3 regions of the Verrucosispora sp. WMMC514 genome follow, and region 3 is predicted to be linked to each of the others. Evidence: riboswitches for the same ligand, from Rfam matches in the RefSeq annotation. Region 3 holds a riboswitch; each other region holds the start of a gene.

Region 1 (10,555 bases), 1.1 Mb from region 3:
CACCGTGGCCGAGTTGGTGTTGCTGGGCCGCGGTCCGCACCTGACCACCTTTCAGCGCACCGGCCGGACGGACCACGAGATCGCGGCGCAGTGCCTGACCCGGGTCGGTGCCGCCCACCTGGGGTCCCGGGCGTTCGCCAGCCTCTCCGGCGGCGAACGCCAGCGGGTGCTCATCGCCCGGGCGCTGGCCCAGCAGGCCACCCACCTGCTGCTCGACGAGCCGACGAACCACCTCGACATCCGCTACCAGCACGAGATCCTACGGCTGGTACGCAACCTCGGCACCTGCGCCGTCGTCGTGCTGCACGGCCTGAACCTCGCCGCCCGCTACTGCGACGACCTGGTGCTGCTCGGCCAGGGTGGAGTCGCCGCCGCCGGCACCACCGAGCAGGTCCTCGACCCTGCCGTTCTCGAACCCGTCTACGGCATCGGGATCCAGCGCCTCGACCTCGACGGCACCATCCACCTGCTGTTCCACCCGAACGACCAGCCCGCCGTCGAAAGGACCGCCAGCCGGGTCTGAGACCGGCCGGCGGCCCGGCTCGGCGACGATCGGCAGGATCATCGCCGGGCCGGCCCTCGGTCAGCGGATGGGACCGCCGTCAGAAGTCGTCGTCGAAGGCGACCGTGCCGGAGACTCCGACCTGGTAGGCCGACACCCGCCGTTCGAAGAAGTTGGACAACTCCTGCACGTCCTGCAACTCCATGAAGGCGAACGGGTTCTTCGACCCGTACCGCGGCTCGATCTCCAACTGCGCCAGCCGGCGGTCGGCGACGTGCTGGAGATACTCGCGCATGTCGGCCAGGGACAGCCCGGACACGCCCTGTTCGAGCAGGTCGGCGGCGAACTGCACCTCGCACTCGACGGCCTCGGCGAGCATGTCCCGGACCTGCTGGCGCATCTCGTCGTCGAACAGGTCCGGCTCCTCGGCGCGTACGGTCTCGACCACGTCGAAGGCGAAGGCCATGTGCATCGACTCGTCCCGGAACACCCAGTTGGTGCCGGAGGCCAGGCCGTGCAGCAGACCCCGGGACCGCAGGAAGTACACGTAGGCGAAGGCACCGTAGAAGAACAGTCCCTCGATGCAGGCGGCGAAGCAGATCAGATTCAGCAGGAAGGCGCGCCGGTCCGCGCGGGTCCGCAACTCGCGCAGCTCGAAGATCGAGTCGATCCACTTGAAGCAGAACTCGGCCTTGCGGGCGATCGACGGGATGTTCTCCACCGCCGCGAACGCCGCGAACCGTTCCCGCTCGTCCGGCACATAGGTGTCCAGGAGGTTCAGGTAGAACTGGACGTGCACCGCCTCCTCGAACAGCTGCCGGGACAGGTAGAGCCGGCCCTCCGGCGAGTTGACGTGCTGGTACAGGTTGAGCACGAGGTTGTTGGCCACGATGGTGTCGCCGGTGGCGAAGAAGGCGACCAGCCGGGACACGAGGTGCTGCTCCGCCGGGGAGAGCTTGGCCAGGTCGGCGAGGTCGGCGTGCAGATCCACCTCCTCGACGGTCCAGGTGTTCTTGATGGCGTCCTTGAACCGGTCGAAGAACTGCGGGTAGCGCATCGGCCGCAGGGTCAGGTCCATGCCGGGATCGAGCAGCATCTGCCGCTGGCCGGTGTCGGGTTCGGAAACGGTGGTCACTGGCACGCCTCGCAGCTCTCGGGGTTCTCCAGGGAACAGGCCAACGCCTCGTCGTCGCTGACCGCGACGACCGGCTTGATCGCCGGGGTGACGGCGACGGTGGCCTGCTGGATCCGGGTCGCGGGACGCGACCGCAGGTAGTAGGTGGTCTTCAGCCCGGCCTTCCAGGCGTACAGGTACATCGAGGAGAGCTTGCCGATGGTCGGCGCGCTCAGGAACAGGTTCAGCGACTGCGACTGGTCGATGAACGGGGCCCGGGCGGCGGCCAGGTCGATCAGCGCCCGCTGCGGCAGCTCCCACGCGGTACGGAACAGCTCCCGCACCTCCGCCGGCAGCTCGGCGATGCCCTGCACCGACCCGTCGGCCCGCTTGATCTGCTCCCGGATCGGCGCCGTCCACAGCCCGCGCGCCTTCAACTCCCGGACCAGGTACGTGTTGATCTGGAGGAACTCACCGGACATCGTCTCCCGCTTGAACAGGTTGGACACCTGCGGCTCGATGCACTCGTAACACCCGGCGATCGAAGCGATCGTGGCGGTCGGCGCGATGGCCACCAGCAGCGAGTTCCGCAGCCCGTGGCGGGCGACCCGCTCCCGCAGCGCGGTCCACCGCTGCGTCTGCGTCACCTCCGCGCCCCACAGGTCGGGATGCAGCTCACCCTTCGCGGCCCGGGTTTCGGCGTACGCAGGATGCGGGCCGAACCGCTCGGCCAGCCCGGCCGACGTCTCCAGCGCGGTCAGGAAGATCTCCTCCTGCACCCGGGTCGACAGCTCCCGTGCCGACGCCGAATCGAACGGCAGGCGCAGGGTGAACAACGCGTCCTGCAGCCCCATCAGCCCGAGCCCGACCGGTCGCCAGCGCGGGTTCGACACCGCCGTCTGCTCGGCCGGGTAGTAGTTGATGTCGATCACCCGGTCGAGGAACACCACAGCCGTGCGTACCGTCGCGCGCAGCTTCTCCCAGTCGACGCCGTCGGCGGTGACGTGCGCGCCCAGGTTGACCGAGCCCAGGTTGCACACGGCCGTCTCGGTGTCGCTGTTGACCTCCAGCATCTCCGTGCACAGGTTCGACAGGTGGATCGTGTTGCCGGGCGCACCGGTCTGGTTGGACAGCCGGTTCGCGGCGTCCTTGAAGGTCATCCAACCGTTGCCGGTCTGCGCGAGCGTACGCATCATCCGGCCGTACAGGTCGCGGGCCTTGACCGTCCGGACGGCCTTCTTCTCCGCCGCCCGGTACGCCTCGTCGAACGCCTCGCCGAACAGGTCCGGCAGCTCCGGCGCGTCCGACGGGTCGACCAGCGACCAGTCGCCGTCGGCCTCGACCCGCCGCATGAACTCGTCCGGGATCCAGTTGGCCAGGTTCAGGTTGTGGGTACGCCGGGACTCCTCCCCGGTGTTGTCCCGCAACTCCAGGAACTCCTCGATGTCCGGGTGCCACGGCTCCAGGTAGACGCAGGCCGCGCCCTTGCGTCGGCCACCCTGGTTGACCGCCGCCACCCCGGCGTCGAGCGTCTTCAGGAACGGCACGATGCCGTTCGACCTGCCGTTGGTGCCCCGGATCAGCGCACCCCGACCCCGCACCCGCGACCAGGAGATGCCGATCCCGCCGGAGAACTTCGACAGCTTCGCCACCTGGTGGTAACGCTCGTAGATCGAGTCGAGTTCGTCGCGCGGCGAGTCGACAAGGAAACACGACGACATCTGCGTGTGCCGGGTACCCGAGTTGAACAGCGTCGGTGAACTCGGCAGGTAGGCCAGGCTCGACATCAGCCGGTAGAACGCGATCGCCTCGCCCGGCGTCTGCGACAGCCCGCAGGCCACCCGTAGCAGCCAGTACTGCGGCGTCTCCACCACCAGCCGGGTCTGCGGATGCCGCAGCAGGTAGCGGTCCGCGACCGTACGCAGCCCGAAGTACTCGAACCGCAGGTCGCCGTCCGGGTCCACCGCGTCGTCCAGCTTGCGCGCGTTACGGGCCACGAAATCGGCCGTGGCGTCCCCGATCAGCCCCAGGCCGTGCGCGTACCGGATGGACTGGCTGAAGCTCGCCACCTGCTGCCCACGGACCTCCTTGTCCACGTACGCGGCCAGCAGCCGCGCCGCCAGCTTCGAGTACTGCGGCTCCGCACCGATCAGCTCGGCGGCCGTCTGGATGGACAGCTTGTCCAGCTCGGCGGTGGTGGCACCGTCGTACAGACCGCTGATGGTCTTCGTGGCCACCCGCAGCGGATCCACCTCGTCGAGGTCGGCAACCCACCGCTCCACCGCACGGACGATCTTGTTGACGTCCACCGGTTCCGTGGCGCCGTCGCGCTTGCGGACCTGCATCACCTGCCGGCGCTGCTCCGACACAGCTGGGCCGGAGGCCGCCATCTCCCGCACGACCGTCACGTCTCTCTCCTCGCGCCGTCACCGAGGGCCTCGGACACGCGGGAGGACGCCACGGGATCCGCGCAGGCGGCACGGCCCGTTCCTGGCGTCGGCCGTCCCACGCGGCCTGCGGCCGCCGCCCACGAGTGCGGGCGGCGTGCTGGCAGGTCTTCGGACTCGTGGGCGTGCTAACGCGCTCCTACTGGCCGTCGCTTCCCAGGCCGTGGCCCAGTGCTTCGTGACGGCTGTCGTTCCCACTCACCGCTGCGGGGCAGCCCCGGATTCCCACCGGGTTCCCTCTTGCCTCGGCCGCCCCGGATGGGCGCCCGAACCAGCTACGGGTGACACCATATATGGGTGGCCCACGAACGCAAGACACCAGATGGTGTGTCGGCGTGTCCTGCAACGTGGGTCACATCCGGCTATGCCGGTCCGTGCTTGACCGGTCGCAGGCAGGCAGGCGTACGAAAAGGACGGCGGATGCGACGGGATGCTGATCGTCGGTCACGCCCCGGCGCGGCTACCCGCCCCGCAGGTGCACCGCAGCCACGCGAGGAACCGGGTGGTCAGCTCGCCGGGATCCTCGCGCGGCAGGTCGTCCAACGCCGCCGTCAACAAGGCACCCGCGTACATCGACAGGCCCACCCGGTCCCGGCCGTACGCCTCGGCGAGTCGCACCCGCGCCGGAGCGCACGGCCACACCGGTTCGCCGTCGCAGGTGCCGCACGTCCACTGCGGCCGGCGTGGTAGGTGCTGGTCGCCGAGGCGGCCGGGCAGGGCGTCGACAGCGCGACCGATCCGGATCGCCTCAGCGGCCATAGCGTCGCGGTAGCGCACGGGTCGCCCGGTCATGCCAGCCACCGGGCGCTGCTCCGGGCCTGGTCGAGCAGGCGTTGCCGGGCGGCCTCCTGCTCGACGGTCTCCCGCCACTGCCTGCCGTCAGCTAGCGGCCTCGGCCGCCGCCGCAGCCACCACCAGAACCTGCGCCACCTGCTCACGTCATCACCTCCGCCATGTTCAGGAAGGCGGCGGCGGGTTCCCCGCACCGGGTGGGACGCGATAGACACCGCCGCCGCCGCAGATGCCCGGCGCAGGGGGACCACGCCCGGCATCTCCCGCCCACCGTCCCGGTTAGACCGACGAACTACCAGGGACGTCAACGACCAGACGCGCAGGTCAGCGGTGTGACTGGTACGTGGTGTACAGGTCAGAGCGTGCAGCCGACGAGCGTGGCCAGCTCGGACAGTTCTGTCGACATCGCCCGACGGCGCCCGTTGGTGATCTGCTGCACGATGTCGCGAGCGTACCGCTGTTGCCGCAGCCACGTCGGAGCCCGATCCCGCAGGTCCAACAGCACCCCGGTGGCGTCGGCATACTGCCGTTGCTGGACGTACGCCCACGCCACATCTAGCCGGTGCCGCTGCCACGACGTGGCCACCGTGGCCACCGTGGCCCCGACCGGCACCCGCTCGGCCATCTCCAACACCCGGCCGGCATCCCCCGCAACGGCCGCCGCCTCCACCCGCATCATCTCCACCCGGGCCGCGCGGAATCCGCCAAGGATCGCCAGGTGCCCTCCGCCCACCGGCCGGTCCGCAAGCCGCGCCGCGCCAGCCGCCGCCGCGTCGAGCAGCGCGTTCGCGTCGTCGGCTCGGTTGTCCCGGGCGGCAGCAGCGGCGGCGGCGAGCAGCAGCCAGCCCCACACCGCCAGCTCCGCCGGCTCCGCCCGCCGTAGCCGCGGCTCCACTGCGTCTGCCGTGGCGATGGCCACCTGCTCGGCCTCGTCGAGCCGACCCTGTCGCAGCAGCAGCCACGACGATCCCTTGACTGTGGACGCACCGAGTACTGGGTCACCGGCCACCTCGGCGGCGTCGAGGGCTCCGGCCACAGCCGCATATGCCAGATCCCCGGCCCGAAGCTGGATTAGCAGCTCGCCGGCCAGATAGCGGGCCTGCGCCAACGTCACGTACGCACGGATGCGCTCTGGGTCGGCGACGGCCATTGCCGTGTGCTGCGCGTCCTCGATCAGCCGGGGCATGCCGGTCAGGGCTGCCGCATAGTCGCCTCGGTGGTAGGCCGCGTCGAGGTCGCCCAGGCGACGGCGGACAAAGTCTAGGGCGGGCGGCGGTCCGGCCGGCGTGACGGTGACCGGGCCGCCCAGCCCTCGGGCCGGGGTCAGTGTCCGCCGGATCGCCGCCAGGGACAGCGGCCGGTGGTCGGGTTCGCGTCGGGCTGCGGCCTGCGAGGTGTCGCCGAGCAGCGCGGTGGTGGGCACGTCCAGGGCGCGGGCGAGCGCGTGCAATGTCGCCATGCGCGCGGAGGCCCGTTCGCCGCGCTCCAGCTTGCGGATGGTCTCGACCGACACATCGGCACGCTCGGCGAGTTGTTCTTGCGTGAGGGTGGACTGGCGACGGATACGGGCGAGGTGCTCCCCGATGGTCGGCATGGTCGATCGTCTCCCCAGGTGGAGGGCCGGGCGGTGACCTGCCGGCCTGCACACCGGCGGGCCGCCACAGTCGACGGTACCCGGCACCGGGATGCCAGACAGCGCCCGACAGGCGAGTCGTGCCGTCGGCGGAGGTGGTCAGTCGACTGGCCGAGACTTATTCGGTGCGCGGTGCCGCCAACTCCCATTGTGGGATAGACATACCCCATGCGCTTCACCCTGACCTACGACGGCGTGCTCACCCCCGACGCCAGCGCGAAGCACAAGATGGACGTCCGCCGACGCTTCCATGGACAGCTGGCGGAGTTGTGGACGCACGAGCCACTTAAGCAACTGGCGAGAGCCGCTGAGCCTGACGGCACCAACTACAAGACCATCGCCGGACATGGCTTTACTGCGGTCGTGCACGACGCGTACAACCTGCGAGCAGACCTAGACATCCTGTTGCTGCGGGAAGCCGCGCCGGGAAGCGTCCTCAGCAGGGCAGACATCGATAACCAGCTCAAGACCCTGTTCGACGCACTGACATGGCCGCAGCAAACGCAGCAGGTTCCATCAGACTGGGCCCCGGAGGACAGTGAAAAGCCGCTGCACTGCCTGCTCCAGGATGACCGGCACATCACCCGCCTCCGATTGGAGACTGAGCGCTGGCTCGGCGCACCCGCCCCTCAGCACGTTCGTCTCTTTCTCCGGGTCCGAGTCACCAGCGCCTCCCCCACACATGCCTCCGTCCTACTGGGCGTCTGACGGCCAGCAGGCCGCGAGGGATCCAGAGGAAATATCGGACGGCGCATTGGGCGGGGGTTACAGTCTTCAACCACGTTTGTTGGTTGCTGTGCGATCACAACTGAATTAAGTTGCAGAAGCGAACCCACCAGTCATAACGAAGGGCAGACAAGTGTTAAAGTCGGAACAGAAGAGATGCCTCTTCTGCGAAAGCACTCGTGAGATCAGCAAAGAGCACGTACTACCCAAGAAATGGCAGAAGATATTTGGCGGCGACCCTTTCGAACGCATTGACGAGGGTTGGCGGTTGAACGCGGCGGGGATAGCAGTTTGGGCAAACCAGAATGTGCACGCGAGACCCTTTAGTCGCTGGGTACGTGAGGTTTGTAAGTCATGCAACGGTGGATGGATGAGCCGACTCGAAGAGTCGCAAGCCGGCCCACTGGTCCAGGATATGGCCAAGGGCCTAGAAAGAGAGCTTTCAGCACGAGAGTTGGGGCATATAGCTAGATGGGCCGGCAAGACGGCGATCGTGATCGAGGCACTAACACAAATGCGACGGGCATCCGGTCAGGATCAGCGCAACGCACTGAGGAGAGGCGAGACTCCACCCAGACTCCAAGTCTGGGCACTACCTTTCCCGCAGGGAGACTCTGTCTACTATCACGCCACAGGCGAGGCTTTGATAGCCCGAGACGGAAAAGCATTCCCTTACTTTATTACCTCAATAATAATCTTCAAAGTTCACTTCTTAATCGTACATTACTCGGAAGGGCTTGAGTCTACATTCCTCCACATTAACCTAGTCGAGCATCTGGGGGCCCCCTTAGGAAACGCTACACGCGCTCAGACGTGGCCGCCCCCGCCCATCGAAAGAGAGACTCTACCAATGCTCAGGCACCGCAAAATCCAGTACCACCTCATGACAAGCACGGTTAGCGGGCCAGCATCGACGCACGTCCAACCTTACCCGCGTCGGCAGTCACCCAGTTAGCCACTCAGCTAAACGAGCCCCCTTAACGCGCATCATCGGTGTCCCCAGGGATTCCGAGATCCTCTCGGATCATGAGTAGCAGCTTGAACTCAGCTTCGTCATATCGTTCCTGACCGTCGTAAAACATCGGATCGTCAAGGTCGTCGTGCTTGCAGTACTCACCCCACCGCCAAGCTGCGTTGTACGCTGTAGCTGCCGCCATAGCGACGGCCGGCCTTCCATAGATCCTCAGGCGGTTCAGGCGAGCGAATGTCTGAGCATTCCAGTCGCGAGGCAGCACAGGGTCGCTGTGGAAGCCGTAACCCTTTTCATAGGCCATTAGAGCCATGGCCTTGAGGGACTCGTAAAAGCTGACATATGACTCCCGTCGGTGCTCGAATGTTCGATCCTCATCCTCGCGAGCCCAGCGTTCCTGCTCCCGCTGACGGTCACGCTGCCAAGTCTTGTCGTCCCGCCGGTCTGAACGACGTTGTGTGATGAGCACGCCGGCCACACCCGCAGCTACAGTTCCTATTACGCCGATCACCGCCACGATCAGCGGAACCCAGAGTGGAGTCTGCACGGTTCGATGGTGCTGTTCCGGTCAAGTGGAGCGCTACCCCAGAGACCAGCCAGGTATGCCATCACTGTCTGCCGGCGACCCGCACTTCAGGGGGAACGGGCCGCTGCCCGTTCCCCACGTCAAGCGCACCTTGACACGCCGCTGGCGTGCTGCGGCGGCCCACCGGGCTTCCCCTGTCCGCCGCGTACCTGGGGCACTCCGACCCCGGCTTCACCCTCCGGATCTACACGCACCTGCTGCCAACCAGCGAGGACCGCACCCGTCGCGCGATCGACCACGCCTTCGCCGACGATCCGCAGACACCGGACGGCCTGGAGACGGCATGATCATGCATCACGGCCATTCCAGGTGCTCCACCGCAGGTCAGAGCGCCTGCGGTGGTCACTTGGCGTTGAAGTAGCTGGCCTCGGGGTGGTGGACGACGATGGCGTCGGTGGCCTGCTCCGGCATCAGCTGGAACTCCTCCGACAACTGCACACCGATCCGCTCGGCACCGAGCAGCTCCACGATCTTCGCCCGGTCCTCCAGGTCGGGGCAGGCCGGGTAACCGAACGCGTACCGGCAGCCCCGGTAGTCGGTGCGCAGCAGGCCGGCCAGGTCGGCGGGGTCGTCGTCGGCGACGGTACGGCCGTCGGGCAGCCGCAGCTCGGCCCGGACCCGCTTGTGCCAGTACTCGGCGAGGGCCTCGGTGAGCTGCACCGACAGGCCGTGCACCTCCAGGTAGTCGCGGTACTCGTTGCGGGCGAACAGCTTGGCCGCGTACTCGCTGACCGGTTGGCCGACGGTGACCAGCTGCAACGCGACCACGTCCAGGTCCTCGCCGCGCGGGCGGAAGAAGTCGGCCAGGCACAGCCGCCGCTCCTGCCGCTGCCGGGGGAAGGTGAACCGGGCCCGCTCGGCGTGCCCGTTCTCGTCCAGGACGACCAGGTCGTTGCCCTCCGAGTAGGCCGGGAAGTAGCCGTACACCACGGCCGCCTCCAACACCTGGTCGGCGATCAGCCGGTCCAACCAGTAGCGCAGCCTCGGCCGGCCCTCGGTCTCCACCAGCTCCTCGTACGACGGGCCCTTTCCGCCGCGCGCACCGCGCAGCCCCCACTGGCCCATGAAGGTGGCCCGCTCGTCCAGCAGCGCCGCGTAGTCGGCCAGCGGCACCCCCTTGACCACCCGGGTGCCGTGGAACGGTGCGACCGGCACCGGCACGTCGACCGCGACGTCGGAGCGTACCGAGGTGTCGTGCAGTTCCGGCAGCGACTCGGCGACCACCGCACGCTGCCGTTCCCGGCGGGCCCGCCGGGCCGCCAGGGCCGCCTCCCGCTCGGGGTCCACCACCGGGGCGCCGCCACGCTTGGCGGTCATCACCCGGTCCATCAGGGAGAGCCCCTCGAAGGCGTCGCGGGCGTAGTGCACCTGGCCGGGGAACATCGACCGCAGGTCGTCCTCGACGTACGCCCGGGTCAGCGCCGCGCCACCGAGCAGGACCGGCCAGCGCTCCGCGACCCCGCGCGACGCCATCTCGACCAGGTTCTCCTTCATGATGACGGTGCTCTTGACCAGCAGACCCGACATGCCGATGGCGTCGGCGCGGTGCTGCTCGGCGGCGTCGAGGATGGCGGAGATCGGCTGCTTGATGCCGATGTTCACCACCTCGTAGCCGTTGTTGGACAGGATGATGTCCACCAGGTTCTTGCCGATGTCGTGCACGTCGCCCTTGACGGTGGCGAGCACGATGCGGCCCTTGCCGCCGTCGTCGGCCTTCTCCATGTGCGGTTCGAGGTACGCCACCGCGGTCTTCATCACCTCGGCGGACTGCAACACGAACGGCAG
Region 2 (10,555 bases), 1.4 Mb from region 3:
CGTCCGGTCGGGCTGGGTGAGCCGGTCGGCGTGGGTGGCACGGTGGCCGATGGGGTGGGCTCACCGGAGGGCGGCACGTCGAGGCCGATCCGGCTCAGCGGCACCTGGGCCAGCCCGAGTAGCGCCTGGGCGGTGGCGCGCCGCCACTGGTCCCGGAACGTGTCGGCGATGCCGTCGGCGACCGCCTCGGTCAACGCGTCGCTGGCGTAGGCGATGGCGCCGGCGTCGGCCGCCGCGGCACCACCGTTGGCGGTGGTGAGCTGCAGCGCCGCCAGGGCTTCGGCGGCCCGTGCCGCTCCGGCGTCGCGCCCGGCCGCGGCCAGGGCCTGCCCGGCCAGGCCCGTGCTGTTGGAGTTCGCGCCGCTGGTCGGCCCCGACCCGCCGAACGACCCGTCGGCGCGTTGCTGCGCCACCAGCCAGTCCGCGCCGCGCTGAGCGGCCTCGTCCGCACCTGTTGCGTCGGTCGCGAGCAGTGCTTGCACGGCCATGGCGGTCGAGTCGACGTCGAGGGTGGCACTGGCCTGGGTGTCGCAGGAAGGCGACGGTGCTCCGTCGGCGTCGGGGTAGAGCCGGAAGCCGCCGGCCGTGCACTGCTGCTGGATGAGGAAGTCGACGGTTTCCTGCGGCGCGCCGCCGCTGCGGGCCAGGCCCAGCACGGCAAAGGACTGATCGAAGGTGTTGCTGGGGTCCGGGCCGGTGGCCTCGGTGGTCCGGCTGGTGATCCGGCCCCGCTGGTGCCCGGTGCCCGCCGCGGACAGCAGGGCCACGGTCTCGGCACGCAGGTCCCAGCCGCCGAAGTCGGTGGGGTCGGCACCGGCGGCGGAGGCCACGTAGAGCAGTTTCGCGGTGGCACCCCCGTCGGTGAAGCCCTCGATGCCCCAGTCGTCGTAGCTGTTGTAGGACCGTACGTGCGCGGCGATCTGCGCCGTCGCCGCCTGTCGAGTAGAGCCGGCCACCCCGGTGGCGGCGAGAGCGATCACGCCGTCGATGCTCAGCCCCCAGTCCTCGGGAGTGAACGGTCCAGGTAGGACGCCGTCGACGTATTCCCCGGCGAGCCAGGTCGCGGCGTCGCGCGCGGCGGCGGTGTGGGTTGGCGATGGCGCGGCGGCCACGCCGAGGGGGGTGGTCGCGACGATGGCGAGCGCTGCGGCGGTGGCGGCGCCGAGACCGGCGCCGACGCGCCGGAGCGGGAACGTGGGCATGAGGGGTGCCTTTCGCAGAGCGGTCGGTGAAAGCTCCGGAAGGCACCGACGGGCGGCATCCGCTCGCGTGGCCGCGACGAGATGCTGTACCTCGGTTACCCGGACTCCACCCTGTAGACCTCGACAGTGGAAGCCGCTCGTCCTGTGCGGGGCATTCCGGCTCGCGAGGCGGTGCTCGCTCACGGTTGCGGGTCAGCGTCGGCTTCTACCGACTTCCCCCCGTACGGGACGTATTCAGTTGTGTACCCGGCGCACCGGGTGTCGCCACCGTACCGCCGGTCACCTCTCGGCGCCAGCGTGGCGGGCGACACCCGGCACGTCCACGGCTCGTGAAGGGTACACGCAGGTCAGGGGGCGGTGATGCTGGGTGCCGCGCCGGAGCCGAAGGACCAGCCCTCGACCGTGCCCGGGGCCGGGTTGTAGCTGGTCGCCCCCAACGTGCTGTAGGTCCAGGAGGCGCCGCTGCCGGAGGCGTGCCAGTACGACCAGTACGCGCTGGCCGGCGGGGTGTTGATGCACGGCTCCGTCGCGGCGGTCGGCTTTCCGTTGATCCGGCAGACGAACGCCAACCCCCACCGCTTCGTACCGGTCACCGTGAAGCCGGCACCCTGCAGGGCGGCCAGGCCCGTGGCCGGGTCACCGAGCGCGCACGCCACCTGGACGCCGCCGCCGAGCGCACCGTAGTCGACCACCACGGTGACCCCCGACGTCCCGGTGCACGCGGCGGCCTGCGCGGCCCGTGGAGACGGCTCGACAGCAATCAACCCGACGGCGACGACAGCCACCGCCGCGATGCTCGCCAGCCACCGACGGACGGGATCATAGACCTGCGACATGAGCACTCCTTCTGGTGGGACGGAATCTGCCGGCCGGTCAGCGGCAGGGCAGAGTGGGTGCGCCGGCGGTCGCGGTGACAGTGGAGAGCCGGGCATATCCGGTGCCGGTCAGACCGAGAACAGCCTGCGCGGTGGCGCGGGGGGCGGTACCGGGATCGAAGACGCCGCCGTCGAAGTCGACAGCGCCCCGGTCGGCGACCGGGGCGGCACACCCGACCTGAAGATCGGCCAGGAACACGCGGGCCCGGGCCCAGGCCAGCGGCCGTCCACCGTCACGCAGCGCCTGAGCTGCCAACCCGGTGCTGTTGGCGTTCGCGACCCCACCCGCGTTGGTGAACCCACCGTCGGCGCGTTGCACCGAAAGCAGCCATTGCAGCCCTGCGGCGGCATCAGCCTTACGACCGGCGGCCCGCAACGCCTGCACCGCGACGGCCGTGACGTCCACATCCGACACACAGACCGGCTGCGCGGGCAGCAGCGGATAGCCGCCGTCGGGGCACCGGGTACCCGCCAGCCAACCGGCGGCAACCGCCGGCACACCTTGCGCGGTCCGGTCCAGCGCGAGAATCGCGAAGGACTGGCTGAACGAGTTACTGAAATCACCCCACGCCGACCGGTCGGTGAACCGGCCACCCGGGTCCTGGAGCGACTCCAACCGGGCGATGAGATCCACACCGCCGACGTCGGTCGGGTCACCACCGCGGACCGCGACGGCGAGTGCGAGCTTGGCGGTCGCGCCCGCGTACGCCTCAGTGGTGCCGTCACCGATGTACCCGTCACGCACGTCCGGCCGGGTCGCCCAGGCCAGGGCTCGAGCGCCGAAGTCGTCGGCGACACCGGCGGCGGCGAACGCGAAGACCGCGTCCAGGGTCAACCCCTGGTCCGGGTACGCGACCCCGTCGAAGACGGCCTCGAAGCGTTCCCCGTCGACAAGCTGTCGGGCCAACCAGCCCGCGGCCGCATCGGATCGGACGGTGCCGGCCTGCGGGGGCGCGGCGATCACGGGTGTGGTCAGAGTGAGGGCGGCGAGCACACCGCAAAGCAGGGCGAGCAGGCGGTGCCGGCTCAGGCGGACGACCATCGGACGCGCCTTTCCGGCCCGGCGGTCGTCAGAAACCCGGCCCGCCCGGCGACGGCGCGGCTGGCCGGCCTCCGACCCGTGGGCCACGACGGGTGGGGAGCAGAAATCGCGGGTGCGGCAGGTATTCGGGCTCGCCACCAGGGATGCTCCCGGCGGCCTACCGTTGCGGGCCAGCGCCGGACTTCGACCGGACTTCCCCCGCACACACACGCGGTTGTTCAGTTGTCGCGCCAGTCTCGTCTGCTCCCACAGCCACTGTCAATCCGCTACCGATCGCACACGGTGGGTCGTGGCGGCGAGGTTCGTGGCGATCGCGGCCACGGGCCGACGCTCGGCGTCGGAGTGATGGGGCAACTCGCCGCAGGTACCCGGGCCGGACGGTCGTCGGACCGGGTCAGGATAGGGTGGCCGACGGCGCTGGTTCGCCCGACCGTTACCGGTGGGGCGTCGCAAGAGGGACCCGGTGAAAGTCCGGGACTGCCCCGCAGCGGTGAGTGGGAACGACAGCCGTCACCACGCACTGGGCCGCAAGGCCTGGGAAGCGACGGCCAGTAGGAGACCGGCCGAGTCCGGCACCGCCCACGAGTCCGAAGACCTGCCCGCGCTGCGGACACAAGGTGTGTGCGCTGCCGTCGACCTCGCGGGCGGGTCGGGCGGGTGACGCGCCGCAACGGCGTGCTCCTCGACGTGCGCGCCTACGGGTCGGTGGCTTGTTCCCCGAGGACGGACACCCGTGCACTACACGACCACTCTCGCCGGCCGACCACCGTCAGCCTCCCACCTGACCCTGTCGCAGATCATGGACCAGCACCACACCAACCTGATGGGTACGGTCCACGGCGGCCGGATCCTCAACCTCATCGACTCCGTCGCCGGAGTGGTCGCCGCCCGGCACTCCGACGGCCCGGCACTCACCGCCGCCATCGACGAGACCGCCTTCCTGCGCGCGGTCCGCGTCGGCGACGTCGTACACGTCGACGCCCGCATCACCTGGGCGGGTCGCAGTTCCATGGAGGTCACCGTCAAGGTCACCGCCGACCGCTGGGACCGCGCCGTACCACCGACCGACGTGGCCACCGCCCACCTCGTCATGGTCGCCGTCGACGACAACGGCCAACCCCGCCCGGTGCCGCCGCTGCTACCCCAGACCGACGGAGACCGGCGCCGCTACCGCGAGGCACAGATCCGCCGCGAACACCGGCTGACCCTGCGCCGTGCCCTGCTCGACGGCACCGAGGAGTCCTGAGATGCTCGGACTCTCCACGGCAGCCCTCGCGTGACCCCCACCGGGCAACCGGTTCTGCTCGGCGCCGTCTTCATAAAGTGCAGGTCACCGTCGATATCGCCCTCGGCGCAGGTGCCGGACGCCTCGCCCGACGGATGGCTGACGGCCGCTGGTCACGGCGCGTCAACCAGGTCTGCGCAGTCGTGCTCGTCGCGCTCTTAATGCGACTGGCCGCCGACTGACCCCTTCGGCGTGGCCTTACAACTCCTTGCGGTGGTCGAGTCGGACGGCGCGTAGCACGACGTCGTTGACGTGGTGGGTGCTGATCGCTCCCGGGGGGCGCGGGCGGGTCTCGTTCACGTCGATGCGCCAGTCGTCCGAGGCCGTGATCTCGGCGACGATGTCGTCGATGCCGACGTACGCCTGCGGGTCGTACATGGGGGTCTGCTCGGCGGGGTCCGACGGCTGCTGCAGCCACGTCAGGTCGTGGCCGACGACGAGCAGCGTCCCACCGACCGCCACGGCGTCGAGCAGGTTGCGCAGTCCACGCTGCTCGGGGGTGCGCTGGAACGAACCGTACTGCAGGGACACCAGGTCGTAGGTCTCGTCGGCGAAGGCGGCGGGGTCGTTGGCGTCGCGGTGCAGCGTACGCACGTCGAGCCCGCGACGTTCCGCCTCGGCCCGGATGCGGTCCAGTGCCCTGCCGGAGACGTCGGAGGCGGTCACCTGCCAGCCCCGTTCGGCCAGCCAGAGCGCGTCGGCTCCCTCACCCGCGCCGACGTCGAGCGCCCGGCCGGGCGGCAGGTCCGTCGCCTCCGCCACCAGCGTGCCGTTCGGGTTGGCGCTCCACACGCGTTCCTGATCCCCGTAGCGACCGTCCCACTCGATCGCGACGCCGGAGGGCCGGACGCCCGCCGTGGTGTCCTCGGCGGCGAGGCTGAAGGCGATCTGAGCGCCGATCCAGCTACCGTTCGCCGCGGCCTGCAGGACCTGGGCGCTCGGGTCCGTCAGGTTCCCGGCGGCGAAGACGCCCGCCACGCTGGTACGTCCGGTGGCGTCGACCGCGACGAGGTCACCGAGTCCGCTGGGGTGGACGGTGGTGTCGATGCCCAGCCCCGCGAGCATCTCGACCCGGGGACGGAACCGGGCACCGGCGAGGACCGCGTCGGCCGGCAGGCTGCGGCCGTCGGCGAGCTCGACGGCGAGCGACCCGTCCGGGTCGGCGTCGGACACCCGGCGCACCGCACTCTCGACCACCGGGACCCCGGAGGCGACGAGAGTCTGCACCGCGGCCGGGTCGATCCCCGTGGCGTCATGCAGCACCACGGTCAACTGGTCGGTCAGGTGCCGCATCAGCTGGGTCGGGTGCAGTCCCATCGGCGTCGTGACGATCTGTACGACCCGCAGGTCGCGGACCTCCCAGCCGTGGCAGAACGGACAGTTGAACACCTGAGCACCCCAACGCTCAGTGAGGCCCTCGATCTCGGGAAGCTCGTCGACGATGCCGGTCGCGGCCAGTACCCGGCGAGCGACGAGGCCGTGCCCGCCCGAGAGGGCGAGGTGAAATCCGTCGTCCTCCTTCCGCACCGCCAGGACACGGCCGGTGAGGACGTTGCCACCATAGCTACGGACCTCCTCCCGCCCGATGGCCCGCATCGCCTCGGGCGGGGTGCCCTCACGTCCCAGGTAGCCGTGCATGTGCGCCGCCGGCGCGTTCCGCGGCGTGCCGTCGTCGACGACGATGACCGAGCGTCGCTGACGAGCGAGCTGCAGCGCGGCCGCCAGACCGGCCGCTGATCCGCCGATGACGGCGACATCGCACCTGCGGACGATGCTCTGGTGCGGTGGGTGTTCGGAGGCTCCGTGGGCAGGGTCTGTCATGCGTCAAGCGTAGGAACAACTGGCGGCATCTAACAGGCCGCTTGCGAGATCCGCAAGACACCCACATGCTGGGGCGATGAACGACCGCAGTGACGTGGAACATCTGGCGCGCACAAGGCTGCGGAGCATCCGCACCACGCTCGGCTACTCCCTGGACGAACTCGCCGAACGCACCAATCTCAGCCCGTCGACGATCAGCCGGGTCGAGACGGGCAAACGGACATTAAGCCTCGACGTGCTCGTACCCCTGGCCAACGCGCTACAGGTCAGCCTCGACGTCCTCTTCGAGGCGACCAGCGACGAGGACGTGGTGATCCGCCCCGTGCAGCACCGTTCGGGCTCGCGCACCACGTGGCCGCTGAGCCGCGTCGACGGGCGCACCATGGCGATGAAGATCCGCCTGGAGCCCGAGGCGACGATGCCGGCCCAGCGGGTCCATCCGGGGTACGACTGGTTCCTGGTACTCGAGGGCAGGGTGCTGCTGTGGCTCGGCGAGCGGCAGATCGAAGTCGAAAAGGGCGAGGCAGCCGAGTTCTCGACGATGACACCACACTCGATGACAGCACTCGACGAGCCGGCCGAGCTGATCATGATCTTCGACCGCGAGGGGCAGCGCGCGCATCTGCACCAGTGAGCCTGAAACCGGGCAGGACGGGACCGGCAGGACGTGCCGATGACGCCGCGCCCTCATCGACGCGGCACCTCCGACGTTGGGCGGCCCGCCCTACGCACTCGACGAAGTGTGCAGCCACCGCGAACGCAGCCAGCGGACCGGCCACGTCGAGTGGCTGCACACCATCGAGAGGGACGACCAGGAGTGTCTGACGTGACGCCGGACAGACCAGGCCGGGCCGTCGCCGAGGTTCACACCGTGCCGAAGAAGCTCTTGAGGGCCGGCATCCTGCGGATCAGGAGCTGGTCCAGCGCGAGGATCACCAGCAGCGACAGACCGAACAGGGGCAGGAACACGCCGAGGACGGCCATCGCGGCGAGCAGGAGCCAGTTGCCCCAGATCGGAAGTTTCCCGCGGGGTGCGGCCATCCCGGAGGCGGTGCCGCGGCGGGTCCACCACATCATCGGTCCGGTGACGCACATGAAGATCACGGCGAGGCAGAACAGCGTGGACAGGATCTCGTTGGCGACGCCGAGACGCCGTCCCTCGTGCAGGGCGATTCCGTGGGACACGACCTTGGCCATGGCGCTGTAGTCGGCATAGCTGTACTGGCCGACCTTCTCGCCGCTGTACTGGTCGACGTGGACCGTCGTCTCCTGGGTGACGTCGGACTCGGCGGGGTTGCCGACGTTGTACCACTGGCTGCTCATCACGCTGAAGACGCCCGTTTCGCCTTCGGGGTACATGATCAGGTACGGCCCGGGAGCGCCCTGTGCCTGCGCCGTGGCGACGGCCTTGTCGATCGAGATCGGTGTGCCGGCGCCGGTGCTGGTGCCCTGCGGCGCGTTGCCGGAGGCCCATCCGGCGGGCGCCGACTGGCCGTCGCTGTTCTCGATCTGCTGCCGGATGGTGGACTCGGCACCGGGATCCTCGCCCCAGAGCGAGATGTTGCCGTGCGCGGCGAGTTCCGACGCTTTGGCGCCCCAGAAGCCGGTCCACGGCAGGCCGGAGATGACGAGCAGCAGGACGCCGAGGCCCACGGGGAGCCCGACGATGGCGTGCCAGCCACGGACCCGGGCACCGCGTCTGCCCTTGGCCTGGGCGCCGCTGCGGGCCTTCCGGCCGAGGAAGAAGATGATGAACCCGGTGATCGTCAGCACGATCCCCCAGGAGGCGCCGAGCTCGACGATCCGGTCTCCCACGCCGCCGTCGCCGATGAGCAGGTCACCGTGGATGCGCTCGGCCCAGGTGGAGACGAGTTGGTCCTGGCTGAGCGCGCCGGTGACCTCGGAGGTGTAGGGGTTCACGTACACGTTCGTGGTGCTGCCGTTCTCCTGGGCGGCGACGACGAACAGGGTGGTACGGTCGCCGATGCCGTCCTGAACGGACAGGATCGAACGATCCGGGAACTCAGCGCGAACAGCCGCTTCCTGGGCGGACAATGCGACCCTCTGGGCACCCTCGACCACAGAGACCTTCAGCACCCCGGGATGCGTGAGGGAGTCCACGTCGTCGCGGAACATGTAGATCATGCCGGTGACGGAAAGGGCGAAAAGCACCGGGATGACGATGATCGAACCGTAGAAGTGCCAGCGCCAGAACGCGGCGAACCACTTCGTCCTGCGGACTCTCGCGGTAGGCGCGGGCGTCTCCGCGGGAGGTGGCGCTTCGGTCTCTGAGACGGTCATCGAGGTGGGCCTTTCAAGCGTCGCCGGTCGCCCGGTTCACATGGTCTAAGTTGTAGTCGTGCTTGAGGCCCCATGGGTTCCCGTATTGACGGTCGTCTTCTTGCTGACCGGTCTCGTCTGCGTCGCCGACCTCGTCGTCCGCCGCCGGGCGGTCTCCCGTGACCAGCCCTTCTCCGATGAGGAACTGGTCGGCATCAACCACGGCGTGATGAGCGCGGCGATGATCCTCATGGTCTGGGTGATGGTGGAGGGCGCGGTCGCCTGGGCACAGATCGCGGTCTTCGCGATCCTCGCCCTCGCGCTGCTACCCGCCTACCGACGCACCCGGCACGCATCGGACCGAGCCGATCTGGTCAGTCACGCCGCGATGGACGTGGCGATGATCTGGATGCTCGCGGCCATGCCCACACTCATGTCCGAGTTGGGAACCGGCGGCGCAGGCGGCGGGCACTCCCACGGCGGCGGCGCCTCCGGCGGAGTACCCGTGCCGACACCGGCGTGGGCGGACACGGTCAACATCGCCTTCGTGGTACTCGCCGCCGCCACCGCCCTGTGGTGGCTGTACCGCACCATGACGGCGTCCCGCCACCGGCTGCACTCGCTCAGCTACTCCGTCATGGCCGCCGGCATGGGTACCATGCTGCTACTCATGAACGTGTGAGGTGTCGCCTGGACTCGGCCCGCGACGACGCCACGACGGGCTCCGTCACCGGCGAACCACTCAGTGCCGCCGAACGCAGGACTCGCGTCGACCACTCGCGGCCGGAGCAGAAACACGAAGGTACGCCCTGCCTCCGCCGGTGATCCCGGTGGACCTTCACCTACGGCTGGAGGCCGCAGCACCCCGCCTTCGCTCAGGTGACCAGGGTTCCGTCCGAGATGCTGGCCGACGGCTCGCTGCCGGGAAGGACCGCAATCGCCGACCCGAAGTCCGGAAGCAGCGCCGCGTACGCCTTTTCCAACTGGACCTGGCAGGTGGTGTAGTCGTCGGCCACCACAATGGCATGCCCGATTCGGCCGCCGAATCGGGCCGTCGGAGCCTCCGGCGCCGTCCACAGCGACTCGACACCGTCGGGCAGCCGAGCGGGTCGGCTCGTGGGTACGGTGTCTTCGACGGTGTCACCGTAACGGAAGATGATTCCGGCGGTACGTCGCCGCATGTGCCGCAGCCGCGGTTGTCTCCCGAGCGCCGTGTCGACCGCCGCCGCGACCAGATCGACGCCGGTGGCCAAGGGCACCAGCCGGGAGATCAGGTCACCACCGAGCCGGGCGTTGAGCCCGATCAACCGGGGTCCGTCGGCGGTCAACCGTACCTCGGTGTGGGTGACGCCCTCGCACAGCCCGAGCGCGGCGTGGGCGGCATCGACGGCACGGCGTACCGAGGCCAGGTGCTCGGCCTGCTGAGGAACTGAGATCAGTCGGCTGGCTGTCGCGAGTCCCGGCCCTGGTCCGGCGTGCCGGCTTCCGGCCGCGACCACCTGCAACCGGCCGCTGTGTACCAGAACTGACTCGACGCTGATCTGCGGCCCGTCCAGGTACTCCTGCACCAGAGCGCCGTCGGCGCCGGCCGCCCCGGCATAGGCGCGGGCCAGATCCGCCGGGCTGCGAACCAGCCGCACCCCGGTGCCGCCGGTCCCCGAACGCGGCTTGACCACGACCGGGTACCCCAGCTCAGCGGCGGCGCGGAGGGCCTGAACCTCGTCGGTGACCAGGACTGACTGAGCCGACGGCACCCCCGCGGCGGCCCATGCCTGGCGCAGCCGGTGCTTGTCCCGGCAGGCGCGGGCCGACGGCACGGGATGACCGGGTAGCCGCAGCGTGCTGGTGGTGGCCGCGGCGGTCTCGATCCAGTCCTCCTCCCAGGTCAGCACCGCGTCCACGGACTCTTTCCGAGCCAGTAGCAGCACGGACGTCAGGTCGTCGGCGGCGATCCGGTGTACGGAGTCGGCGTAGCGGATCTCCCAGGTCGCCGGAGACTCCTGGGCGAGCACCACGTCGTGCTCGGCGGCGACTGATGCGAGCTTGTGCT
Region 3 (10,555 bases):
GGGCCGCCCAGGTACGCGCGGGGTGGAACGCGGAGCGTGTCGACGCCGTGGTCGAGTGGGCACGTATCGAACTGCGGCAGGGTAACCCGGACGAGGTCCTCGCCCAGTTGACCGGTCTGAGCGCCGAACATCCGCTGGTCGAACCGCCGGTCGACGTGTTCATGCGTGCCCTGCATGCCACCGGTCGAAGCGCTGACGCGCTGGATCGGTACGCGGGATTCCGCCGTCAGCTGGCCGATGGGCTGGGCGTCGACCCGAGCCCGGTGCTACAACAGCTCCACCTGTCGATCCTCAGGGGTGAGCCGTCCCTGGCCGACACGGATGCCGTCTCCCCGGTGCCCACTCCCTCCGCGACCGCAAGCCGCGCACCTGCTGCCGGCCTCAGCACCATCGCCGGCTCCTTGGCTCACCGGCCACGTACGCTGCCGCGGCAGGCGCCTGACTTCACCGGCCGTTCGGAGATCATTGCTCGAATCGCCGTAGCGGTGCGCGCCGAGGACCAGCAGTCGACGATGGTGCAGATCATCGACGGGATGCCCGGCAGCGGCAAGACGACGTTGGCCGTGCAACTGGCGGTGCTGCTCCAGGACGACTATCCGGATGGCCAGCTGTTCATCGACCTGCACGGTCACAGCGCGCGCGACCCGATGGATCCTCGAACGGCCCTGTCGGCATTGTTGCAGCAGATGGAGGTCCCGCCGGACCGCTTGCCGGTGGACTTCGAGGGACGGGTCGCGTACTGGCGCACCCTGCTCTCCGGCCGTCGTCTGGTGCTGGTGTTGGACAACGCCGGCAACTCAGCCCAGATCGCACCCCTGCTGCCGACAGCGCCCGGCTGTCTGACGTTGGTCACCAGCCGGCGGCGACTGGGGCTCGACAGCGTACGGCTGGAGCCGTTGCCGGTGATGACACCGGCGGAAGCGACCGAACTGCTCGCCCGTATCGCGGGCTCCGACCGGGTGGCCGCGGAGCCGGCGGCGGCATCCGAGGTCGTGAGCCGGTGTGGCTATCTCCCATTGGCCATCCGCCTGGCCGGGACGCGGCTTGCGCACCGCCCGAACTGGCGGGTCAGCGACCTGGCCGCACGGCTGAGAGGCGATCGCCCGACTCTTCCTGAGCTGACGGCGGAGACCCGCACCGTAGCGGCGGCCTTTGCGCTGTCGTGCGCGCAGCTGTCGCCCCCGGCGCACCGGGTGTTCCGCCTGCTGGGCCTGCACACCGGCGCCGATTTCGACGCCTGTGCCGTTGCGGCGCTGGTCGGGCTGCCGCTGCCGCGGACGCAGCAGCTGCTGGATGAACTCGTTGACAGCTACCTGGTCGAAGAGCCGACCGTCGGGCGGTACCGGCTGCACGACCTCGTCCGCGAGTACGCCTTCGAGTTGTGCACCGCCACGGACAGCGATGACGACCGACGCGCCGCCGTCGAGGGTCTGCTGGACTTCTATCTGCACGCGGCCGACGTTGCCCGCCGGTCCATCGAGTCGCCCAGAAGTCGCCGCTTCTTCGAGCCTGGCGCGCCCCGCCGCCCCGACCTCGTAGAGGAACTTGGTGCGTTGCCGTCCAGCTGGTGCGCAGTGGAGCGCCGGAACCTGGCCGCGGCCGTCGCGCTCGCGATGGACGTCCACTGCTATTCCTATGTGTGGCGCCTGGCGCGAGTGTGCTGGCGTCACCTGTACCAAGCCGGCAGCCTTGACGAGCTCATCGCCATGCAGGAGCAGGCGCTGGCTGCGGCGAAAGCGCTCGACGACGACGAGGCGCTCACCGCGAGCTGCAACTATCTGGCGTCCGCCTACTTCCGTCGGGGCGAGACGCAGCGGTGCCTGGAATTCATGGAGCCTGCGATGGCGGCGGGGCAGCGCCTCGGTAACAAGGCGTGGCTCGCGGTTCTGCACGGCAACGTGAGCATCATCTACCTGAACGCCGGACGACATCCGGAGGCTATCGCCCACGGCTTGCAGGCGCTTCGGGAGTTGCGTGACACGATCGAACCGGACCCGGACGTTCCCCGTCTGCTGAGTGGGCTCGGAGAGATCTACGCGATCACCGGGCGATACGAAGAAGGGCTTCTGCACCTACGGCGTTCGCTGTTCCTCGCCGCGGAGAACGGTGACCAGCAGGTCGTGGCCAACGTCCTCCGCAACATCGGTTCCATTCGCTCCCGTCAGGGCGCGCACGGGTACGCGAAGCGTCTCCTCACCGCATCCTTGCTGATCTATTACGGCAGCCGCCGTTTGAGATCTTGCTGTTGAGGTGGGGTGGACGCGAGGCGGCCACCGCGTGATCGTCTGTACGTTGTGGACATAACTTCAGATCTGGCGGTGGCCGCAGGCCACAGCGTAGACCCCGCCGCGTGGGAGCGGGTCATGGCCGGGGTGCTCGGCTGCTTCGCGGGCCGGTTCGGGCGGGTGGAGCCGCGGCGGGCGGCGGGAGAGTTCGTCTCTGGTCTGCTATCTGACCTTGAAGTCAAGACATGTTGGCAGTTGGCGGAGCAGGCCGGGCACGTCCGGCCGGACGCGATGCAGCGGTTGTTGTACCGGGCGGTGTGGGACGCCGACGCCGTTCGTGATGACCTGCGGGCTCTGGTCGCGGGCCGGTTCGGTGACCCGGACGCGGTCCTGGTTCCGGACGAGACGGGAGACCTGAAGAAGGGCAGCCACACCGTCGGGGTGCAGCGGCAGTACACGGGCACGGCCGGGCGGATCGAGAACAGCCAGGTCGGGGTGTTCCTCGCCTACGCAAGCCGGCACGGGCACACTCTGATCGATCGACGGGTGTATCTGCCGGTGTCGTGGACCGACGACCGTGACCGCTGCGCCGCCGCGGGGGTGCCCGACGAGGTCGGGTTCGCGACCCGGTGCGAGCTGGCCGCCGACATGATCACCGCAGCCCTTGATGCCGGTGTCCCGGCGGGGTGGGCCGCCGCGGACGAGGCATACGGCAACAGCAGCGTGTTTCGTGCCTTGCTGCGCGAACGCGGACTCGGCTATGTCCTCGCGGTGTCCCGCAGTCATCTGGTGCCGCTCGACGGCGGCAAGACCCGCGTCCGCGCCGACCGGGTGGCCGCCGACCTGCCCGCCACCGCATGGCAACGCCGCTCGGCCGGGGCCGGATCCAAGGGCCCACGCTTCTACGACTGGGCCTGGCTCGACGACGTGTGCACCGACGCCGACCCGGACGACGGCGGACGGCACAGCCTCCTGATTCGAAAGAACACGACCACCGGTGAGCTGGCCTTCTACCGCTGCTGGACCCCGAAGCCGGCCACTCTCGCTCAGCTCGTGCGGGTCGCGGGCATCCGCTGGACCGTCGAGGAGAGCTTCCAGGCCGCCAAGGGCCAGGTCGGCCTGGACCAGCACCAGGTCCGCCGCTGGGACTCCTGGCACCGGTTCACCACCCTCGCCCTGGCCGCACTCGCCGTCCTGGCGATCTGCGCCGCCGACGCCGCGACCGACGCTTCCACCGACCACGGCTTGATCAAGCTGACCGTCAACGAGATCCGCCGACTGATCAACGCCTGCATCATCCGCCCGATCACCGACCTCGCCCACCGTTTGCACTGGTCAGGATGGAGACGCCGGCATCAAGCCCGAGCCCGCCGAGCCCACTACACACGCCGACTCAACCTCGAACTCCAGCCATGATCCCAAACGGCGGCTGCCGTACTATCGTCGTTTCGGGACCGAGTGGGGCGAGGGCGAGGTGCTCAACGAGCTCGCCTCCATCGAACTCGCCCTGGGCAGGCCAGATCTGGCCGCGCAGGTGTACCACGAGGTGATCCACGCGCTGCGGGACAAGAGAAACCCGGGCATCGAATCCGCAGCCCACAACGGGCTCGGACGGGCCGCTCTCGCCGCCGGCGACGTTCACGCCGCGCGTGAGCACTTCGAGGCTGCCCTGGAACTGGTGCGCGAAATCGGTCACCGTCGCGAGTTCGCAATTTCTCTCGACGGCATCGCGTGCTGCCTGGTGGCCGCTGAGCCTGACCGCGCTCGGACACTGTGGCGGCGAGCCCTGAAGCTCCTGATCGAGCTCGACATGCCGGAACGCTTCGAGGTGGAGAAGCGGTTGACCGAGGCGGAGCGTCGGCAGCCCGCCGTTCGGTGACGAGTACGGACTTCCGTTATCCGACCGGTGGGCGCGGCGGCGAGTAGGCCCATCTTCCGGTACGTCTGTGGCCCGTGCTGAACTGCGAGTTCGGGAAGTTGTGGCGGCCGCAAGGTCTTCGCAAGCCTCCACAACATTCTCTCAACGGATGCACCGCCGAGGCTCACTACATTGCTGGCTAGTGATCGGTGGAGAAGCGGTGCCGCGCACGAAGTAGCCGAATCAGTCGAACAGGTCATGGCAACCCGGTTCCGGCGACTGGAAACGCATCGGGGGCGGGCGCGGGCCGACAACCCACCATTCCCGGTGACCCACCGGGGCCGCCTGCCCAGCGGATGGGCAGGCGATCCAACCTCCCGAGTGAGGAGAATTGATGAGCGGAACACTGCTGCGGGTTGGACTCGCTGCGCTGTTCGCCGTCGCGGTGCCCGGCCTGCTCGCCGCACCGGCCAGCGGTTCGCCGGCTGCCGACGACCCGAGCCCGGCGTTGCCCCTGTCCACCGACGTCGCCGACCGATATCCGTCGAGCCCGTGTGACCCGAACGGCACCACCACGTCCGACAGCACCATCGCAAGCCAACTCAACGGTCAGCTGACCGGCACCATGGCTGGCGCGATGACCGCGTACCGCGTCTCCTGCGCTCGTATGGTCGTCGACACGGTCCGCGACCGCGACCTGGCCTCGCGCGCGGCGGTCATCGCCATCACCACCACGATCGTGGAAAGCACCATCCAGAACATCAATGTGGAACTCGACCACGACAGCCTCGGCCTGTTCCAGCAGCGTGCTTCCTGGGGCACTGCGGCTCAGCGTCTGAACCCCACCTGGGCCACCAATGCGTTCCTCGACAAGATGATCCGCGAGTATCCGAACAATTCGTGGATGACCGCGCAGATCGGGGACGTGTGCCAGGACGTACAGGGATCGAAGTTCCCGGAGCGTTACCAGCCCCAGGCCGCTGACGCACAACGCATTGTCGAGGCGCTCTGGTCCGTGTCTGAGCCCGGTGGTCCGGCTGTGGTGCGGGCGGAGGGTGAGTACCACCTGTTCGGGGTCAGTCCGAGTGGTCAGCTCAGCCAGAACACCTGGCGACCCGGCGGCTGGCTCGGCTGGGAATCCCTCGGCGGCACCGTCGCCGGCACCCCCGCCGTCACCTACCACGACGGCCAGTACGACGTGTTCGCCCGCAGCCCCCGAGGCGTCGTCTACCAGAAAACCTGGCAAGGCACCTGGAGCGACTGGAAAAGTCTCGGCGGCATCATCCAAGGCGGCCTCGCCGCCGTCTACGTCAACGGCGAACACCACGTCTTCGGCATCAGCCCCAGCGGCCAGTTGAGTCAGAACACCTGGCGAAACGGCAGCTGGCTCGGCTGGGAATCCCTCGGCGGCACCGTCGCCGGCACCCCCGCCGTCACCTACCACGACGGCCAGTACGACGTCTTCGCCCGCAGCCCCCGAGGCGTCGTCTACCAGAAAACCTGGCAAGGCACCTGGAGCGACTGGAAGAGCATCGGCGGCATCGTCGACGGCGGACTCGGCGCCGTCTACGCCAACGGCGAATACCACGTCTTCGGCATCAGCCCCAGCGGCCAACTCAGCCAGAACACCTGGCGACCCGGCGGCTGGCTCGGCTGGGAATCCCTCGGCGGCACCGTCGCCGGCACCCCCGCCGTCACCTACCACGACGGCCAGTACGACGTCTTCGCCCGCAGCCCCGGCGGCACCGTCTACCAGAAAACCTGGCAAGGCACCTGGAGCGACTGGAAACACATCGGCGGCACCCTCGGCTGACAACGCTCGTCGATGCTGAGGCCGGTTGGCCGGCACGGGTTACCCCGTGCCGGCCAACCGGTCCTTCATACAGTTCCGCTCAGGTCGGTACCACCCGGCCCGGTGCGGTCAGCTCCCGCGTACCTCGGCGGCGGCGGCCACCAGGTGCCGGAGAGACGCCTCGACCTCCGGATAGCCGCGCGTCTTGAGGCCGCAGTCCGGATTCACCCACAACCGGCGGGCCGGCACGGCCGCGACGGCCCGGCGCAGCGCCTCGACCACCTCGTCGCGCGACGGCACCCGGGGCGAGTGGATGTCCCAGACCCCGGGGCCCACACCCCGGCCGTAGCCGATCGCGGCCAGGTCGTCGAGGATCTCCATCTTGGACCGGGACGCCTCGATGCTGGTGACGTCGGCGTCGAGGGCGTCGATGGCACCGATCACCTCGCCGAACTCCGAGTAGCACAGGTGGGTGTGGATCTGGGTGTCGTCGGCGACGCCGCTGGTGGCCAGCCGGAACGCCGCCACCGCGAGTCCAGGTACGTCTTCTGGTCGGCCCTGCGCAGCGGCAGCGTCTCCCGTAGCGCCGGCTCGTCGACCTGGATGACCCGGATCCCGGCGGACTCCAGGTCGCGGCACTCGTCGCGAAGGGCGAGCGCGACCTGGTCGGCGGTGTCCGCGAGGGGCTGATCGGTACGGACGAACGACCAGGCCAGGATGGTGACCGGACCGGTGAGCATGCCCTTGACCGGTCTGCTGGTCAACGACTGCGCGTAGGTGGACCACGCGACGGTCATCGGTGCCTTGCGTGACACGTCGCCGTAGATGATCGGCGGGCGTACGCAGCGGGAGCCGTAGGACTGCACCCAGCCGTGCCGCGTGGCGGCGAAACCGTCGAGTTGCTCGCCGAAGTACTGCACCATGTCGTTGCGTTCCGGCTCCCCGTGCACGAGCACGTCCAGACCCAGCTGTTCCTGCAACCGGACGACCTGCTCCACCTCGGTGCGCATCCGGGACGCGTAGCCGGCGTCGTCGAGGCTGCCGGCCCGGTGCGCGGCGCGGGCCCTCCGCAGCTCGGCGGTCTGCGGGAACGACCCGATCGTGGTGGTCGGCAACTCCGGCAGACCCAGTCGTTCCTGCTGCCGGGCGGCCCGGGTGGGATAGTCGCCGCGCTGCCGGTCGGCCGGGCGCAGCGCGGCGAGGCGGCCGCGTACGTCGTCGTGACGCCAGTTTGCCGGGGTGGCCGGCAGGGGCGCGGGCAGCGCGGTGGTGCCGTCGCGCAGCGCGCGGCCGAGCACGACGATCTCGTCGACCTTCTGCCGGGCGAACGCCAGCCGCTCGGACAGCCGGGGGTCGAGATGCGTCTCGGCGGACAGGTCGACCGGAACGTGCAACAGCGAGCAGGACGACGAGACGGCGACGTGGTCGGCCAGCCCGGCGACCGTCGCGCCGGCCGCGACAGCGGCCCGCAGGTCGGTACGCCAGACGTTCCGACCGTCGACCAGGCCGGCGACGATGGTCTTGCCACCGAGTGGTCCGGCGGCGGCGAGACGGTGCAGGTTGCCCGCGCCGGCGACCAGGTCCAGACCGACGGCGTCGACCGGGGTGTCCAGCAGGGCCGGCAGCGCGTCGCCGAGGTCACCGAAGTAGGTCGCCACGAAGATCCGCGGTCGGTGCGTGAGGTCGCCGAGCCGGGTGTAGGCGCGGCGCAGGGCGTCGATCTCGGCTGGGCTACGGTCGGCGGCGTAGGCGGGCTCGTCCAGTTGCACCCAGCTGACGCCCGCGTGCGCCAGCTCGGCGAGAATCCGGGCGTACGTCTGGACCAGGTCGTCCAGCCGAGCGAACGGGTCGACGCCCTTGGCCAGCAGCAGGAACGTGGCCGGTCCGACGAACACCGGCCGGGTGGTGATGCCCAGGTCGCGGGCCTCGGCGTACTCGTCAAGCGCCTTAGCCGGGTTGGCGGTGAAGACGGTGTCCGGGGCGATCTCCGGCACCAGGTAGTGGTAGTTGGTGTCGAACCACTTCGTCAGCTCCAACGCCGGCTCGGCGTCGACACCACGTGCCATGGCGAAGTAGGTGTCCAGCGCGGACAGACCCAGCCGGGTGAACCGGTCCGGGACCGCGCCGACCGCGACCGCCGTGTCGAGCATCTGGTCGTAGTAGGAGAAGGTGTTCGACGGGATCGCGTCGAGACGGGCGTCGCGCAGCGTCCGCCACACCTGCGCCCGGAGGCCGGCGGCGGTGGCGGCCAGAGCCTCGGCGTCGATGGTGCCGGCCCAGTACGCCTCGACGGCCTTCTTCAGTTCACGGTTCGCGCCGATGCGTGGGTAGCCGAGCACGGTGCTCTGCCCGAATGCGGTACTCACCAAGGGTTCCTTCCCTCGAAGTGTCCGGCGGACACGGGAGGGAAGACGGGTACACCTCGGGTACCGGCTTCCGCCCTGGTCCTCCCACGGGACCGCCGGCGACGCACGCCGGCGGCGTGCGCAGCACTGGCAGGTCTTCGGACTCGCGGGCATGACACCAGGTCGCCTACTGGCCGTCGCTTCCCAGACCTCACGGTCCAGTGCTTTGTTGACGGCGGTCGTTCCCACTCACCGCTGCGGGGCAGTCCCGGATTCACACCGGGTTCCCTCTTACGACGCCCCACCCACCCGGGCGGGACGAACCAGCACCACCGGCCATCGTACGGGCCACACCGCCGGCTAAGCCCGAGGTGTCCGGCCTGCGGGACCGCGAGCAGGCCGGACACCGCACTAGCGCAGGTGCCGGGCGAAGAACCGGCCGGCGTCCTCCCCCGCGTACCAGGGCACACCGGTGTGTCCGCCCATGTTGGCGTGCAGCGTCTTCTCCGTGGAGCCGAAGGCGTCGAACAGCTCCAGCGCCGCCTGCCGGTCGTTGCCCTCGTCGTCCCACTGCAACAGCATGTGCAGCGGAATGGTGACCTGCCGGGCCTGTTCGACGATGAGGCGCGGGACGAAACTTCCGGCGAAGAGACCGGCGGCCACGATCCGGGGCTCCACCACCGCGAGTCGGACGCCGACCGAGATCACTCCCCCGGAGTACCCGACGGGGCCGCCGATCTCGGGCAGCGACAGGAGGGAGTCCAGGGCGGCCTGTGCTTCCGGGACCGCCCGGTCGACGAGCGGGAGGACGAGAGCGTCCACGATCTCGTCGCTCACCGCCTCGCCCGCCGCCAGCACCCGGTGCAGTTCGGCGCGAGCCTGCTCGGCGGCGGCCCAACGCGGCCGGTCACCGCTGCCGGGCAGCTCGACCGCGGCGGCGGCGAAGCCGTCCGCTGCGGCGCCCCGGGCCCGCGCCACCAGACGGGGGTACATCCGGCCCAGCCCCAGTGGCGGGTGACCGAGCAGGATCAGCGGAACCGGTGCGGTCGCGAACGCGGGTGTCCACAGGAAACCGGGGATGTCGCCGAGCGTGAACCCGCGTTCGAAGACGCCGTCGTCGAGGTGTCGTTCGGAGGTGAATCGCATGGTCGTGCCTTTCGGGAGTGCGTGTGAACGGCGCTCCCGGGCGACCTACCGCCCGACCGTGACCCCGGAGGGGAGCACCCATGTCGAAACGTTCACGGGTACCACCTCCTCGGTCTCTCGCACGGCCTTCGGGCAAACTAGCAGCGGGCCGTCCCGGTCCGCCACGGGGTTTCCCGCGCCGCTTCCGCTCGCCTCGCGCACTGTCGGCCGGTGAGGTTCACACCCCCAACCGGAACGCCTCGACATGCTGTTGGCGGGACGGAACCCGCAGGGCGCGCAGGCTGCGTCGCACGGTGCCGGCCATCGCCGCGGGACCGCACAGGTAGACGTCGCGCTCGGCGATGTCGGGGACCAGGCCGCGCAGACTCTCCGGACTGAACGGCTGGCTGCCGTCGGCGGTGCGACCGGTCAGCAGGTGCAGGCGGGCGCCCCTGGCCTGTGCCAGATCGCGCAGCTCATCGATCAGTACCGCGTCGGCGGGCGTGCGGGCCCGGTAGAGCACCACGACGTCTCCGGTCAACTCCGGGTCCTCCAGCAGCGCCCGGATCGGAGTGATGCCGATGCCACCGGCGATCAGCAGGCTGTTCTCCCGGGTGCGGGCGGCGGTGGTGAGGGCGCCGTACGGACCCTCGGCGTAGACCCGGGTGCCCACCGGCAACTGCCGCAGCCCGGCGCTGGTGGAGCCGATCGCCTTCGCCGTCAGCCGCAGCGTGCGACCGTCGGGCGCCGCCGACAGCGACCACGGGTTGACCTGCCACCAGGAGTTGTGCCCCGGGAAACGCCACCAGAAGAACTGGCCGGGACGGGCGCGCAGCCGGTCGAGGCGGTTGCCGGCAACGTGGACGGACACGACGTTGTCGGTCTCCGGCACCACCGCGACGACCCGCAGCCGGTGCCGGACGTTGCGCACCAGCGGCACGACCAGGCGGTTGGTCAGCAACGAGCCGACCGCGAAGGCCCACAACCCCCACCAGTAGGCCTTGGCGACGGCGCTGCCGGCGAACGAGGCGCCCTCGTAGATCTGGTGGATCACCGACAGCACGATCACCACGTACACCACCAGGTGGATGGCGTGCCAGAGCTCGTACGACATGCGGCGGCGGGCGATCCGTACCGAGGTGGACGCCAGCACGCCGATCAGGACTGCGGCGATCATGCCCAGTAGCACCGGCATCTGCCGGGCCAGGTT

Evidence for each region. A riboswitch is a leader RNA that binds a small molecule or an ion and turns the genes downstream of it on or off. The one in region 3 is predicted to bind cobalamin.
Region 1: linked by a shared signal. The riboswitch ahead of O7597_RS25310 (ribonucleoside-diphosphate reductase subunit alpha) and the one ahead of metE (5-methyltetrahydropteroyltriglutamate--homocysteine S-methyltransferase) in region 3 are both predicted to bind cobalamin.
Region 2: linked by a shared signal. The riboswitch ahead of O7597_RS04920 (peptidase) and the one ahead of metE (5-methyltetrahydropteroyltriglutamate--homocysteine S-methyltransferase) in region 3 are both predicted to bind cobalamin.

Annotation. Positions count from the first base shown of each region.
Region 1 is NZ_CP114906.1:5,433,910-5,444,464, reverse strand. It holds gene O7597_RS25320 (ABC transporter ATP-binding protein) at 1-523, shown strand, start outside; gene O7597_RS25315 (ribonucleotide-diphosphate reductase subunit beta) at 603-1,598, opposite strand; gene O7597_RS25310 (ribonucleoside-diphosphate reductase subunit alpha) at 1,634-4,006, opposite strand; cobalamin riboswitch at 4,148-4,354, opposite strand; gene O7597_RS25305 (hypothetical protein) at 4,508-4,855, opposite strand; gene O7597_RS25300 (hypothetical protein) at 4,852-5,001, opposite strand; gene O7597_RS25295 (helix-turn-helix transcriptional regulator) at 5,211-6,449, opposite strand; gene O7597_RS25290 (hypothetical protein) at 6,657-7,196, shown strand; gene O7597_RS25285 (hypothetical protein) at 8,192-8,731, opposite strand; gene O7597_RS25280 (hypothetical protein) at 8,878-9,057, shown strand; gene metH (methionine synthase) at 9,113-10,555, opposite strand, start outside.
Region 2 is NZ_CP114906.1:1,092,969-1,103,523, forward strand. It holds gene O7597_RS04910 (prenyltransferase/squalene oxidase repeat-containing protein) at 1-1,202, opposite strand, end outside; cobalamin riboswitch at 1,331-1,473, opposite strand; gene O7597_RS04915 (hypothetical protein) at 1,550-2,044, opposite strand; gene O7597_RS04920 (peptidase) at 2,076-3,119, opposite strand; cobalamin riboswitch at 3,218-3,364, opposite strand; cobalamin riboswitch at 3,521-3,737, shown strand; gene O7597_RS04925 (acyl-CoA thioesterase) at 3,919-4,365, shown strand; gene O7597_RS04930 (FAD-dependent oxidoreductase) at 4,603-6,225, opposite strand; gene O7597_RS04935 (helix-turn-helix transcriptional regulator) at 6,302-6,859, shown strand; gene O7597_RS04940 (PepSY domain-containing protein) at 7,090-8,526, opposite strand; gene O7597_RS04945 (DUF5134 domain-containing protein) at 8,612-9,187, shown strand; gene O7597_RS04950 (ATP-grasp domain-containing protein) at 9,381-10,555, opposite strand, start outside.
Region 3 is NZ_CP114906.1:6,569,184-6,579,738, forward strand. It holds gene O7597_RS30345 (BTAD domain-containing putative transcriptional regulator) at 1-2,249, shown strand, start outside; gene O7597_RS30350 (IS701 family transposase) at 2,364-3,641, shown strand; gene O7597_RS30355 (tetratricopeptide repeat protein) at 3,700-4,104, shown strand; gene O7597_RS30360 (hypothetical protein) at 4,478-5,896, shown strand; gene O7597_RS30365 (hypothetical protein) at 6,005-6,403, opposite strand; gene metE (5-methyltetrahydropteroyltriglutamate--homocysteine S-methyltransferase) at 6,316-8,241, opposite strand; cobalamin riboswitch at 8,352-8,563, opposite strand; gene O7597_RS30375 (alpha/beta hydrolase) at 8,632-9,366, opposite strand; gene O7597_RS30380 (ferredoxin reductase family protein) at 9,584-10,555, opposite strand, start outside.